Regions from separate parts of the Paenibacillus sp. FSL M7-0134 genome, predicted to be linked through region 2. Evidence: predicted binding sites of a transcription regulator. Region 2 holds the regulator's gene; each other region holds the start of a gene.

What was found. Region 2 encodes Rex, which represses fermentation and respiration genes when NADH is low (regulators of the CRP and FNR family bind a similar motif). Its sites were predicted from a motif close to TTGTGAAATATTTCACAA; they were not measured.
Region 1: lpdD (prenylated flavin chaperone LpdD) is a predicted target of Rex. The motif match lies at 2,000-2,017, and genes of this name have one in related genera.
Region 3: adhE (bifunctional acetaldehyde-CoA/alcohol dehydrogenase) is a predicted target of Rex. The motif match lies at 1,955-1,972, and genes of this name have one in related genera.
Region 4: NSQ58_RS06105 (phosphoketolase family protein) is a predicted target of Rex. The motif match lies at 1,731-1,748, and genes of this name have one in related genera.

Annotation. Positions count from the first base shown of each region.
Region 1 covers NZ_JBBOXV010000001.1:2,110,941-2,114,132, reverse strand. The annotation lists gene NSQ58_RS09435 (hypothetical protein) at 10-213, opposite strand; gene NSQ58_RS09430 (DUF4190 domain-containing protein) at 307-678, opposite strand; gene NSQ58_RS09425 (hypothetical protein) at 902-1,489, shown strand; gene lpdD (prenylated flavin chaperone LpdD) at 1,502-1,849, opposite strand; gene NSQ58_RS09415 (S8 family serine peptidase) at 2,155-3,192, opposite strand, start outside.
Region 2 covers NZ_JBBOXV010000001.1:3,057,349-3,060,540, reverse strand. The annotation lists gene NSQ58_RS13735 (cell wall elongation regulator TseB-like domain-containing protein) at 1-363, opposite strand, end outside; gene NSQ58_RS13730 (amidohydrolase) at 401-1,702, opposite strand; gene NSQ58_RS13725 (redox-sensing transcriptional repressor Rex) at 1,689-2,342, opposite strand; gene dinG (ATP-dependent DNA helicase DinG) at 2,387-3,192, opposite strand, start outside.
Region 3 covers NZ_JBBOXV010000001.1:2,896,851-2,900,042, reverse strand. The annotation lists gene adhE (bifunctional acetaldehyde-CoA/alcohol dehydrogenase) at 1-1,879, opposite strand, end outside; gene NSQ58_RS12900 (Crp/Fnr family transcriptional regulator) at 2,138-2,854, shown strand; gene NSQ58_RS12895 (DODA-type extradiol aromatic ring-opening family dioxygenase) at 2,994-3,192, opposite strand, start outside.
Region 4 covers NZ_JBBOXV010000001.1:1,380,418-1,383,609, forward strand. The annotation lists gene NSQ58_RS06095 (glycosyltransferase family 2 protein) at 1-498, opposite strand, end outside; gene NSQ58_RS06100 (GntR family transcriptional regulator) at 850-1,572, shown strand; gene NSQ58_RS06105 (phosphoketolase family protein) at 1,867-3,192, shown strand, end outside.

The DNA of each region.
Region 1 (3,192 bases), 950 kb from region 2:
CTGTTCTCTCTAAAGACAAAAAAAAGAAGCGTCGCTCTGAACGATTCGCTTCTTGTGCTTGACCTTTTGTAATTGTTCTTGCTTGGTCGGCTTCACTCGTATGTGCTGTGAAATCTCGCCATAATGGTCATTCGTTTTGCGGCTTTGTGCCGCGCAATAGATTCCAGCGCGTTTTGCCTTGCTCAGCGCTTTTTGTGTTTGAGTACGTGCCATACGGCTTCACTCTCCTTCATTGGACTCCTTTTATCATAGCATCCAATCGTCAAATCGTGAATGGTTTGTCTGACTCAAGCATTCTTCAATTCATTAAATGTCTGAAAAAATATCCGGATCGCCACTGGAGGCCGCTACAATAAAAACAATAACTATAAAAATGATGATTAGTGTATAAATCAGTGTACCGATAATACTACATACCAGTCCAGCAATGGCCATACCTCTGCCTTGCTCGCCATGACGGTTAATTTCCTTCAGGGAAAGACTGGACAAAATAATACCCACAATTCCGATAATCAACCCAATATAGGGAATGACAACAGATAAAATCCCGAGCACCATCGAGGCAACAGCTTTACTATTTGTAGGTGGAACTACTGGGGGCGGGTTAAATGGGGCGTTATAATCGTTCGTCTCCTGAAAAGGATCGGAAGATCGAGGCTCCTTGTACAAATCACTCATCTGTTAAATTCAACTCCAATACGAAAAATAGCAATTATATAAGTTCTAGGGTACCACAATCTTACAAATCAGGACAGTACTTATTTCGAATTTTTAAATTAGAACGTTAAAAAGAAGAAACCTAGCGATATTAGCACTTTTTGAGGTAACCGGGCATACAGTATTGTACCTGTTACAGATCAATTGCGCTCCATGAGAGCATCCTGCCAAGGAGGTCGGAGCTATGCTATATCGTGCAACATCCCGCAGAAAGGGCTCGCCTCACAAACGTTTAAATGCAAACACACTTAGGATAATTTCCACTGCCATGCTGCCATTTTACAAAGCTATTGCAACTCGCCGTGCGTTTGCAGTTCAATGGTCACGAGCTGTCGTTCAGGGCAATTTGGATCGGATGAAATCCCTTCTCTGCTCAGTAGCACCATTTGCCGCCAAACAAGGCTTAGGCACGAATGGCATCGGCTACTTTATTTCCTTTTTAGCTCAGCCACCGATGCTCTATTATACGAATGGAACGACGATTCCACCGGGGACTGTGCAGTTTACGTTTGAGCCGAGAGTTCATCGCGCCATTGCAAAAGCCGTTTTTCCGCTGTATCGCGAATTGGCACGCAATCCATGTTTTGCTTCTGCCTTTGCCAAAGCGATCAACAGACAAGACCAGCGTGCAGTTCATGTCATGATCCGTAGTTTGATTCCATCCTCTGCGCTGAAATCCGTACAAATTGAGGATGATGGCTTTGCATTGCTATTTAAGTATCCCTTTAGTAAGTACCCATATCGCAATCTGCTCTTTCGGGAGTTCACTTAAAAAGGTATGCTACTAGCGTGCTTGCTTGAGTTCTCCAATGAGCTCTTTCCCCAGTTGTATAGCCATATCTGTCAGCACCCGGATTTCGTCCTTGGTTGCATGATCTAAATGTGCCCCGCAGCAAATGGCAAAATTGCCTGCAAACTCTTTTCGCAAGCGAACTGCAATTTCTTCGGTAATATAAAACTCCTTGTGATTTTGCAATTGCACAGTTTGAATCGGCTCGAGTCTGGCCCCTGCTGTAATCGTTCCCAAATGAGGCTGATCACCGCCTGAAATGAGTACAATGATATCTTCCCCCATAAAATAGGCATCCAGCTCTAGACGGATACGTCCGCTTTCTTTTTGCAAATGAATCAATAGGATCCTCTCCTGCTAAAAAATATTATTCAGGATTTTGCAAAATTCGATTCCAGTCGCTCCAAAGTGCAATATATAGACGAACTAGACCATTTCGATCTATATATCGTTTATTGAAAATCGCTTATTAGATTTTTGCAAAATCCTCTATTGTGAAACGATTCACTTTATAGAGTTCTACTCATTGTACCGCTTCTTGAACGGTTCGACAATTTAAAAATGGCCCACAGCAGCCTCTATAAACCGTGGCTTGCTGTGGGCCTTCATTGTTATTCTAAAAGAAGCATTTCCTTTCCTACTGGCTGCTAACGGATCGTGATCGTATGCACAGTCTTACCACTTGCGCCGTCATTATCCGTCACCGTTAGCTCTACGGTATACGTTCCAGCTGTGGTGAATTTATGCTTCACCTTGGAACCGACCGCCGTATCGCCATCGCCAAAATTCCAGCTGTAACTAACGATCTCACCGTCTACATCACGGGAAGCTTTGGCGTTAAATTGTACATTTTTGTTCTTCTTAGCTGATTCATTAGCCTGAATAATGGCTACCGGCTTCTCATTGGATGGATTCGGATCAGGGTTCTGTCCTCCACCATTGGCTACATACAATCTTCCCGGTGCCTCCGTCTCCACTTCATTTCCCGCTGCATCCCTTACCCGGATCACGATGACTCCGCCTTCCAGATTCAGAGAAGATGAAGTGAAATAAGTACCTTCATAGTGGCCTGACGAAGTTTCATTTAATGGAATATCGTTGCGGCCCAAAGTGGACAGGTTGAAAGGCAGCTCCACATGGAAGGACGCCTCCAAACCGGATGCACTGTCAAAGGATACTCGTACCGGCTGCCCTGGAGTAATACGCACATCCTCAGCAGGGCTAATGTTTTCAAGCTTCGGCAGAGCTGTATCGACATACACCGAGCGCGTAACACTTGTTTCGTTTTCGGCAAGATCCTTGGCCGTCACCGTAATTTGATTTTCACCTTCGTTGATAAGCAACCGCTTGTTAAAGCTGCCGTCACTTCCAAATTCAGCGGGCTCACCATTAATCGTCAATTCGGTGAGGAACTCGTCATACACGGTACCGACTACACTGACTACACCCGCGTTTGTACGGGCCCCTTCATCAGGTGAAGTCAGGATCAGACCCGGTTTAGTCTGATCGAGTGTCACAACCACCGTTTCGGAACGATCCGTTAATTTGCCGTATACCGCTGCTTGAACACTTAGCGGATTAGCTCCTGGTTGAAGATCAACCGACAAACTGAAGTGGCGATCCTTCACTTTCGTTGTGCCAGCCAGCTCCTTACCGTTAAAGAGCTGAATATCGGCTCCTTCTGC
Region 2 (3,192 bases):
CTGCTGAATTATTGCCGTCATTTTTTGCTCATCGACTCCGTTCTTCAGCAACTCGGTGTGAACACCGCTATTATCTGCGGCAGGTACGTTAGGTTGTCCTTCCACTTTTTGAAAAGGAACCCACACCATTATATTTTCATTCTGTGCATTTTTCCCTTGAACCACCCAATATACCTGATCCCACACAGACTTCCATGTTTGAGTCGTGCTAACCAGACCAGCTGATTGCTTGGCCTTAATGATAGCGGCATTTTTCTCAGCCACCTGGTCTTGAGTAACATAGGAATAATACCAGAAAATGCTGACCAGGATCAGTATCACGGCCAAAATGGCGACCGCTATCCATTTTTTCTTATTTTTCAAACCTGTGCTTCCTCTCTAAGGGGATGTGACACCTAAATTAGCGCGACAGCAGCCCTTCAAAGGCGGCTTGTGCCTCATGTTTGATACGTTCCTCGTCCATAGTCAGGCATTCGCCGTTTTTCACAACCTGGCGACCGTCTACCCACACATGAGCCACGTCCTTGGCGCTTGCAGAGTATACCGCATGGGAAATAAGATCTGTACGCGGCAAGAAATGTGCCTGATTCAGATCCAACGCGATAAAGTCAGCCTTGTTGCCCGCTGCCAACGCTCCTACTTCTTTTAAACCAATCGACTTTGCACCGTATTCTGTTGCCAGACGCAGCGCTTCACTTGCAGGAACTGCCGTAGGGTCACCGGATACACCCTTGTGAATAAGTGCCGCCAGACGCATTTCCTCGAACATATCCAGGTTATTATTGCTGGCAGGACCATCCGTTCCGAGAGAAACAGTAACCCCTGCACGCAGCAATTCAGGCACTCTTGCCACACCACTTGCCAGCTTCAAGTTGCTACCCGGATTATGCGAAACCGCTACACCACGTTCAGCCAGTAAAGCTATTTCTTCGTCGTTCAAATGAACGCCATGGGCAATAAGCGAAGGACGGGAGAAAAAGCCAAGCTTATCCAAATGTGCAACTGGACGCAAACCGTAGTCGCGTACGTTTTGCTCCACTTCGGCGATCGTCTCAGACATGTGCGTATGCAGTGGCAAGTCCAGATCATGCGCAGCTTGTACGAATTTTTCAATAAACGCAGGTGGACATGTGTATGGCGCGTGCGGAGACATCATCGTTGTAATACGCCCGTCTGCTTTACCATGCCAGTTACGCGCAAAAGTCACGGCCTCAGCCAGCTTGATTCGCTGTTCTTCTTCCGAGCAAAGTCCAATTGCTCCACGCATCAGACTTGCACGAATACCTGACTCTTCAGCTACACGAGCCACCTCATCCATATGATCGTACATATCCAGGAAGGTCGTTGTTCCACCTTTCAGCATTTCCAGCACAGACAAGGACGTACCCCAGTACACGTCCGTAGATGTAAACTTGGCTTCCATAGGCCACATTTTCTCCTGAAGCCATACTTGAAGTGCCAAGTCATCTCCATGCCCACGCAGCAGAGACATCGCCGCATGACCATGAGTATTAATCAGACCAGGTAAAAACAATAGCCCCTTACCATCGATCGCTTCCGTCTCTTCCTCACCCGCAGGCAAAGTTTCGCCAATATAAGTAATACGGCTATCCTCCACAATCATAAAACCATGGACTACCCCAGCTTCTGATCCATTTACGGCAAAAGAGCCGTTTTTAATCATCCATTTATTCACTGTCATATTGTGTTTCTTCCTTTCCGTCCTCCAAATAATAAGCGAGGCTAAGCAAATCAGTTGTAAAGTCTGTGGCATGAATCCGAATGTTGGCCGGTGCCTTGAGAGTAGTCGGTGCAAAGTTCAGGATCGCTCCAATTCCGCTCTCAATAAGCCTGTCAGCCACGTGCTGTGCTTCAAAATCAGGTACGGTAATAATCCCGATTCGAATGTTTTTTTCTTTCACAGTCGCTTCCAGTTCATCCATCGGTTGAACGACCAATGTATTGATCTTGGTCCCTACCTTATCCGGAAACGCATCAAATACTGCGACAATCTTCATATTGTCTTTTAAATAAGCGTTATAATTCGAAAGGGCTTGCCCCAGATTACCCGCACCGACCAATACGACATTAATTTGCTGGTCGATTTTCAGGATATGGCGTATTTTCTCAATTAGATAAGAAACATCATAACCGATACCCTTCCGACCAAAATCTCCAAAATAGGCGAGATCTTTACGGATTTGGGCCGGGTTCAAATCTAGCCTCTGTCCCAACTCTTGAGAAGAGACCGTAGCCACCTCCCGTTTGTGAAGTGCATTCAGATAACGTAAATATACGGGTAACCTCCGTACGACAGCCTCTGAAATTTTATCTGATTTCATACTTGCTCCCCCTAATTGTAACGAACATACTTAGTGTCCGTCCGTTATGCCTCTGTCTCCGGGGCGGATTGGAGCCATTCGGCGATGCGGGGCACCATTTGCTCCGATGGCATATGCTCCATTTTTGGTCCCGGTAACGAGTACAAAAAGTGCTTTCCGTAATAGGATTCGATCACACGCGTATCGTAAACGATAACGACCCCGTGGTCGCTCGCTGTACGTACTAACCGACCAAATCCCTGTTTGAAGCGAATGACCGCTTGTGGTACAGACAGCTTCATAAATGGATTCTTCTTCTGCTGCTGAAGCAGCTCGCTTTTTGCCTCCAGCAACGGGTGATTCGGCGGTTGAAACGGCAAGCGAACAATGGCCAGACAAGTCAGAGCCTTTCCTGGAATATCGACGCCTTCCCAGAAGCTGCTGGTTCCCAGCAATACAGAAGCTTTGGCTTCCTGAAAACGGCGGGTTAGCTTGCTGCGACTCCCACTGTCCACACCTTGTCCCAGCACAGTAATTTCGCTGGATGCTAAGGCCTCTTTGAGCGGCTCATACACTTGCCGGAGCATCCGATAGGAAGTAAACAGAACGAGCATTCTCCCCCGCGTCGCCTGAGCAGTCGCTCCTAGAGAGCTAACGAGCATATCTACAAAGTGTGCATCTCCTACACTGCCCTTCACGCTTGGGAAATCCCGTGGAATGACCAGCAACACCTGATCCCTGTAATTAAAGGGTGACGGGAGCTGCGAAGTCATCAGCCGCTCTTGATCTGCGGCCTCCTGCAAGCCGAGCTGATCGATCATGTACTGAAACGACTTATCTACCGATAAGGTAGCAGACGTCAGAATAATGC
Region 3 (3,192 bases), 160 kb from region 2:
ACTTCGTGTTACCCAGGTTTTTGTCCGTAATTACTGCAAACGATGTAACTTCGGAACCTGTACCCGAGGTTGTAGGGATAGCTACAAATTGTGCTTTTTGGCCCAGACGTGGGTACTTGTAAATCCGTTTACGGATATCCATGAATTTTTGTTTTAAGTTATTGAAATCAGTATCTGGATATTCATAGAACATCCACATGCCTTTAGCCGCATCCATTGGCGAACCGCCGCCCAGTGCGATGATGCAATCCGGTTGGAAACGTCTCATCATTTCTGTACCACGTTCTACCGTAACTGTCGATGGATCTGGCTCTACTTCAGAGAACACTTCGATAGCTACCGGTGTTTGGCGTTGATGCAGATAATGAATAACACGATCCACATATCCCAGTTTTACCATCATAGGGTCCGTGATAATGGCTACACGTGTGATATCAGGCATTTTAGCAAGATACTGTGTCGAATTTTTTTCAAAATAGATTTTGGAAGGTACTTTGAACCATTGCATATTCACCGTCCGTTTCGCCACCCTTTTCACATTAATCAAATTGACTGCCGATACGTTCGACGAAGTCGAGTTACGACCGTACGAACCGCAACCGAGTGTCAACGAAGGAAGGTTGGTGTTGTAAATGTCGCCAATCGCACCATGTGTGGAAGGTGCATTTACAATGATACGTCCTGTTTGCAGACGGTTTGCGAAGCGAGCGATAACGTCCTCATCGTTCGAATGAATAGCGGACGAGTGGCCCATGCCCCCGAATTCCACGACTTCAGCAGCGCGTTGAATACCTTGTTCCGCATTTTTCACTTTATAGCAAGCCAATACAGGACTCAATTTTTCCGCAGACAATGGGAATTTTGTTCCTACCCCTTCAATCTCAGCGACCAAAATTTTAGTTCCTGCTGGTACTGTGATACCACTCATTTCAGCAATTTTCACAGCAGACTGCCCGACGATTGCTGGGTTCACTGCACATTTCTCGACATTCATAGCTCCTTGAGTGAGCTTAGCTGCTTCTTCTTTATTTACAAAATAGCAGCCGTTAGCGATCATCAATTTTTTCACTTGTTCGAAGATTGGCTCTTCGATAATAACCGCTTGCTCGGAAGCACAAATCATACCGTTGTCAAAAGATTTAGAGAGGATAAGATCGTTCACGGCCTGCTTGATGTCTGCTGTTTTTTCAATAAAGCAAGGCACGTTACCTGGGCCTACACCCAGAGCAGGTTTACCGCAGCTATATGCCGCCTTAACCATGCCTGATCCACCAGTTGCCAGAATCAGAGCCACATCCGGGTGATTCATGAGTGAATTTGTCTTATCCATCGATGGAGCTTCAATCCATTGAATACAATCAGCTGGAGCACCATGTTTGACGGCTGCTTCGAGCAAGACGCGGGCTGCTTCCGCACTACACGATTGAGCAGATGGATGGAAACCGAAAATGATTGGGTTACGTGTTTTAATGGCAATCAACGCTTTGAACATCGTAGTCGAAGTCGGGTTTGTCACTGGAGTGATCCCCATGATAATGCCGACTGGCTCTGCTATCTTTTGAAAACTGTCAAAATCATTGTCTTCAATGACACCGACGGTTTTTTCATTTTTGATACTATGATAGACATATTCTGTTGCAAACATGTTTTTGGTGATTTTGTCCTCGTACACACCGCGTCCTGTTTCTTCAACAGCCAACTTCGCCAGGTACATGTGTTTATCCATCCCTGCGAGTGCCATAGCTTGTACGATTTCGTCAATCTGTTCCTGATTCATACTCATGAAAGCTTGCTGTGCCCGGTTCCCCCGGTCAATCAGCGTTTGAATATACTGCTCTGCGCTTTGCTCTTTTTGGATAACCTCGTTTTTAACAGCCATTTCCCTCATCCTCCTGTTATCTCGTGTACTATCTCTTGTTCACGCACTGATCGTAACACAGCTTTTCAAGATATATTGTGATTTTTTTCACAATCTATTTAAAATTTTATTTTATGAAGTGAATTAAATCACAAAGTTTGGAATTCTGCCACTTTTACCCCCTCTTCTTGCCCCAAAAACGCATTGCGCAGGTATATAATGAATTTGAATTGATCAAGTTGCAGATAAAAAACATAGGATACAAAGGGGAAATGGACGATGAGAAACCCTACAAATGTAATGGAAGCCCGCGGCAACACCTGTTGCTTCTCGGAGGCCAGCTTCAACCGGTTGCAAGTGATGATGAAAGATCGAGTTATGCCAGAAAGCTCGCATCTGTTCTGGGAAGGAGATACAGCGGATAAGCTGTTTTATATTAAGCGCGGACGCGTGAAAGTAACCAAAACAACGGATGAGGGTAAGGAACTTATTCTATATATGTATCAAAGCGGCGATCTTGTTGGTCAAGCCGATCCATTTTTCGGTACTAAGCATTCCTTTTCTGCTGAGGTTCTGGAAGACAGTGATATTGGCGTAATCGATCATACAGATCTGGAGCTACTTATTTGCCAGCATTGTGATTTTGCGATTGACTTTATGAAATGGATGGGTTCGCATCATCGCATTACTCAGACTAAGTTCCGCGATTTGATGATGTACGGCAAGCCTGGCGCTTTATGTTCAACACTCATCCGTCTATGCAATACCTATGGTGAGCCTCACGGCGAACATATCCTGATTCATAAAAAAATTACTCATACTGACTTATCAAATATGATCGGTGCGACTCGGGAAAGCGTAAACCGGATGCTTAGTGATCTACGTAAGAAAAATGCAGTTGAATATGATAATGGCATGATTGTTGTCAAGGATTTGGAAATGCTGCAAGGCGTATGTCATTGTGAATTGTGCCCTCGTGAGATTTGCCGCATATAATAAATCGTTTTTTACGTAAAAGGGAGTGTTATAAGCCATTATAGCTTATAACACTCCCTAATTTATTTCCACTCCTCTACTTATACAGAAGCAGTTGCGAAGCATTTTAACAATAGTCCTTCTTCTGGCAACACACTTTTTAAAACTGTAAGCATAGATAACTTAAATTCCCCATCTCATAGCTTCTATGGATGACCTTGGCTTTGTTTGCAGGATTGCCACTCCCCATTGCAATAAACAACGGTACAAAGTGCTCTGCTCTTGGTACGGCCTGGCGAGCATACGGTGCTTCGCTTTCATAGTGATCCAAAGCCTCTATATCTCTACTTTGCACTTTT
Region 4 (3,192 bases), 1.7 Mb from region 2:
GATTGGAGTAATTTCGTTCGCTGCTTCATAGTCAGCATTCCATAAGTTGGACTGCGTAAGTATGTTGCGACATTGTTCTTTTTCTTCAGGAGAAAAGTCAGGGTAATAATGGGTAAAAGCATCGTCCCATGAGTGAGGAATGCCTGAGAGCACAGACTTGGGATATTTACGGTGATAACGGCTCACGATCCTAATGAATTCCGGTAATACTACAAAGTCAGCGTCGCAGAAGATGATGTATAGCCCTTTTGCACGGCGCAGTCCCAAATTTCGAACGGCAGATCGACCGCGTTGTTCCTGATGTGACACATAGATAAGAGGATAGGATGCTTTGAAGCCTTCGACCATTTCTTTCGTTCCGTCTGTAGAACCGTCATCAGCTACAATGACTTCGAATAGTTGCTTTGGATAGGTTTGTGTCTCAAATGAAGCGAGTGTGAGCAACAATTGCTGGGCTCGATTATAGGTTGGAATGATGACGCTGTAGCGGATAGCCAATATGATCTCCCCCCACCATTCTTATTAGAAAACGTTTGAACAAGATGAATAATAACAATGTATTCAAGGATTTTAGCCTGGTCTAGTCAAACATCCCTCAAGGTTCGAAACAGGCTTGGTCTTATTACTGATGCTAAGGTGGGGGTTCTGTATTTTCTGCTGTTTTGCAGGTACGTTCAGTGGTGTTATATATGTGTAATCATGGTATTATGCATAGAGATGTAAAGTAAAAGCGACGGCGCTTCCTATCCGCTGAAAGCCCGCTCAGCAAACAGAAACAAACATGAGATGAAATGGGCAAGTTATGGTAAACTATATAGAGTTATAGAAGACCTGAAAGAGGAGTACTTTATGACACAATTTGTCTATAAGCAAATTATTGACGATCTCAAGATGAAAATTTTTGCGGGAAAGTTTGCGGATATGAGATTGCCAGATGAACGTAGTCTTAGTGAGACGTACCAGGTTAGTCGTAGTTCAATTAAACGTGCTCTGACTAAAATGGAGAATGTCGGAATTATTTTCAAAAAACAAGGTTCCGGGACATTTATTAATCCATTATACATAAGAAATGAATCTATCTTTAACTACGAAGGCTCTAATCTAGGGGTCACTGATAATTTTCAAATGCATGGTAAAAAGCCTAAGATCAAAGTATTGAGTTTTGAGGTCATTCCGCCAACAGAAGAGTTACAGCGCGATTTGTTCTTGGAGACTCATGATTTTGTTTACAAAATTGTTCGCTTACGTCTGTTTGATGATGATCCTTTTATGATTGAAACGGGCTATATCCCCATTAAAATTGTCCAGAATTTAAATCAGACAATTATCGAGGGGTCCATTTTTAATTATTTGGAAGACTCGCGGAACTTGGCCGTCACCAAATCTTTTTTATCCATTTTTGCAGAACCGTCTCAAGAGACTGATCAAAAGCTGCTACATTTAAATGAAAATGAGCCTGTAGGTATTATGGAAGGTGTGTTCTTTTTAGATAACGGTACGCCATTTGAGTTTTCTCATATGCGATTTCATTACAAATATTTGAAATTTAATACCTTTGTATCGGTTCACTAATGATAAGACTGGAGAATTCTCCGGTCTTTTTTTTATGGTTTTGAAAAAAGGATTGAAGCCTGCAATTACCTCGTTTATTACAAATTTTATTGGTTTATACTTCTATATATTTTAATGTAAGAGCTTTTTTACTGTCTTTTTAATTTATATTTCATAGTATGTTCAAAATTTCACAAAATTGGACCGTATCACTTGTGAAAAAGGTTGAATTAAATTGGCGTAGCGTTATGATGGACATGTAGATGAAATTTCCGGAAATAAATTACAAACAAAACTACTTAGGGAGTGGACACAATGTCATTATCACCCGTGTTAGCAGATTATTCATCTAAAACATATTTGGAAAAACTTGATGCATATTGGCGTGCAACGAACTACATTTCGGTAGGTCAGCTTTATTTAAAAGATAATCCTTTGTTGAGAGAGCCTTTAAAAGATTCAGATGTGAAAGTTAAGCCTATTGGACACTGGGGCACAATTCCGGGTCAAAACTTTATTTATGCACATCTAAATCGTGTTATTAATAAATATGATTTGAGCATGCTTTACATTGAAGGTCCTGGTCACGGCGGCCAGGTTATGGTTTCAAATTCTTATCTGGATGGTAGTTACACTGAAATCTATCCACAAATTACGCAAGATATCCCAGGTATGAAGAAATTGTTCAAACAATTCTCTTTCCCTGGCGGTATTGCTTCACATGCTGCTCCTGAAACACCTGGATCTATCCATGAAGGTGGAGAATTAGGTTACTCCCTTTCTCATGGTGTAGGTGCCATTCTGGATAATCCTGATCTGATTTCGGCTGTTGTTATTGGTGATGGCGAAGCTGAAACGGGCCCATTAGCCGCTTCGTGGTTCTCTAACAGATTTATCAACCCCATCACGGATGGTGCAGTGCTGCCAATCTTGCACTTGAATGGCTTTAAGATTAGTAACCCAACGATTATGTCTCGTCAATCGAAAGAAGAATTGACCTCCTACTTTAAAGGTTTGGGTTGGGAGCCGTTCTTTGTTGAAGGTGAAAATCCGGATCACATGCATCCAGAAATGGCGAAAGTATTGGATACGGCCATCGAGAAGATTGAAGCTATTCAAAAGAATGCACGTGAAAATAATGACCTTACTCGTCCGGCGTGGCCGATGATTGTATTCCGTTCACCTAAAGGCTGGACAGGTCCGAAGGAATGGGACAACGTGCCGAATGAAAATTCATTCCGTGCCCATCAGGTTCCAATTCCGGTTGATCAAAAGAATATGCAACACGCACCTGCTTTGTTAGAATGGCTGAATAGCTATAGACCAGAGGAATTGTTCGACGAAAACGGTCGTTTAAACTCTGAGCTTGCTGAAATTCTGCCTACAGGCGATAAACGTATGGGAATGAACCCTGTTGCGAATGCGGGTAACCTCATTAAAGACTTGAAATTACCGGATTTCCGTAACTATGCGCTGGATAATTCCGTACCTGGTAAAGTGATTGCGCAAGATATGTCGGTTTTAGGGAAATACGTTAAAGATGTGGTTCTTTTAAATGAAGAAAATCGTAATTTCAGAATCTTCGGACCGGATGAAACGATGTCTAACCGCTTGGCTCCTGTTTTTGAAGTAACCAAACGC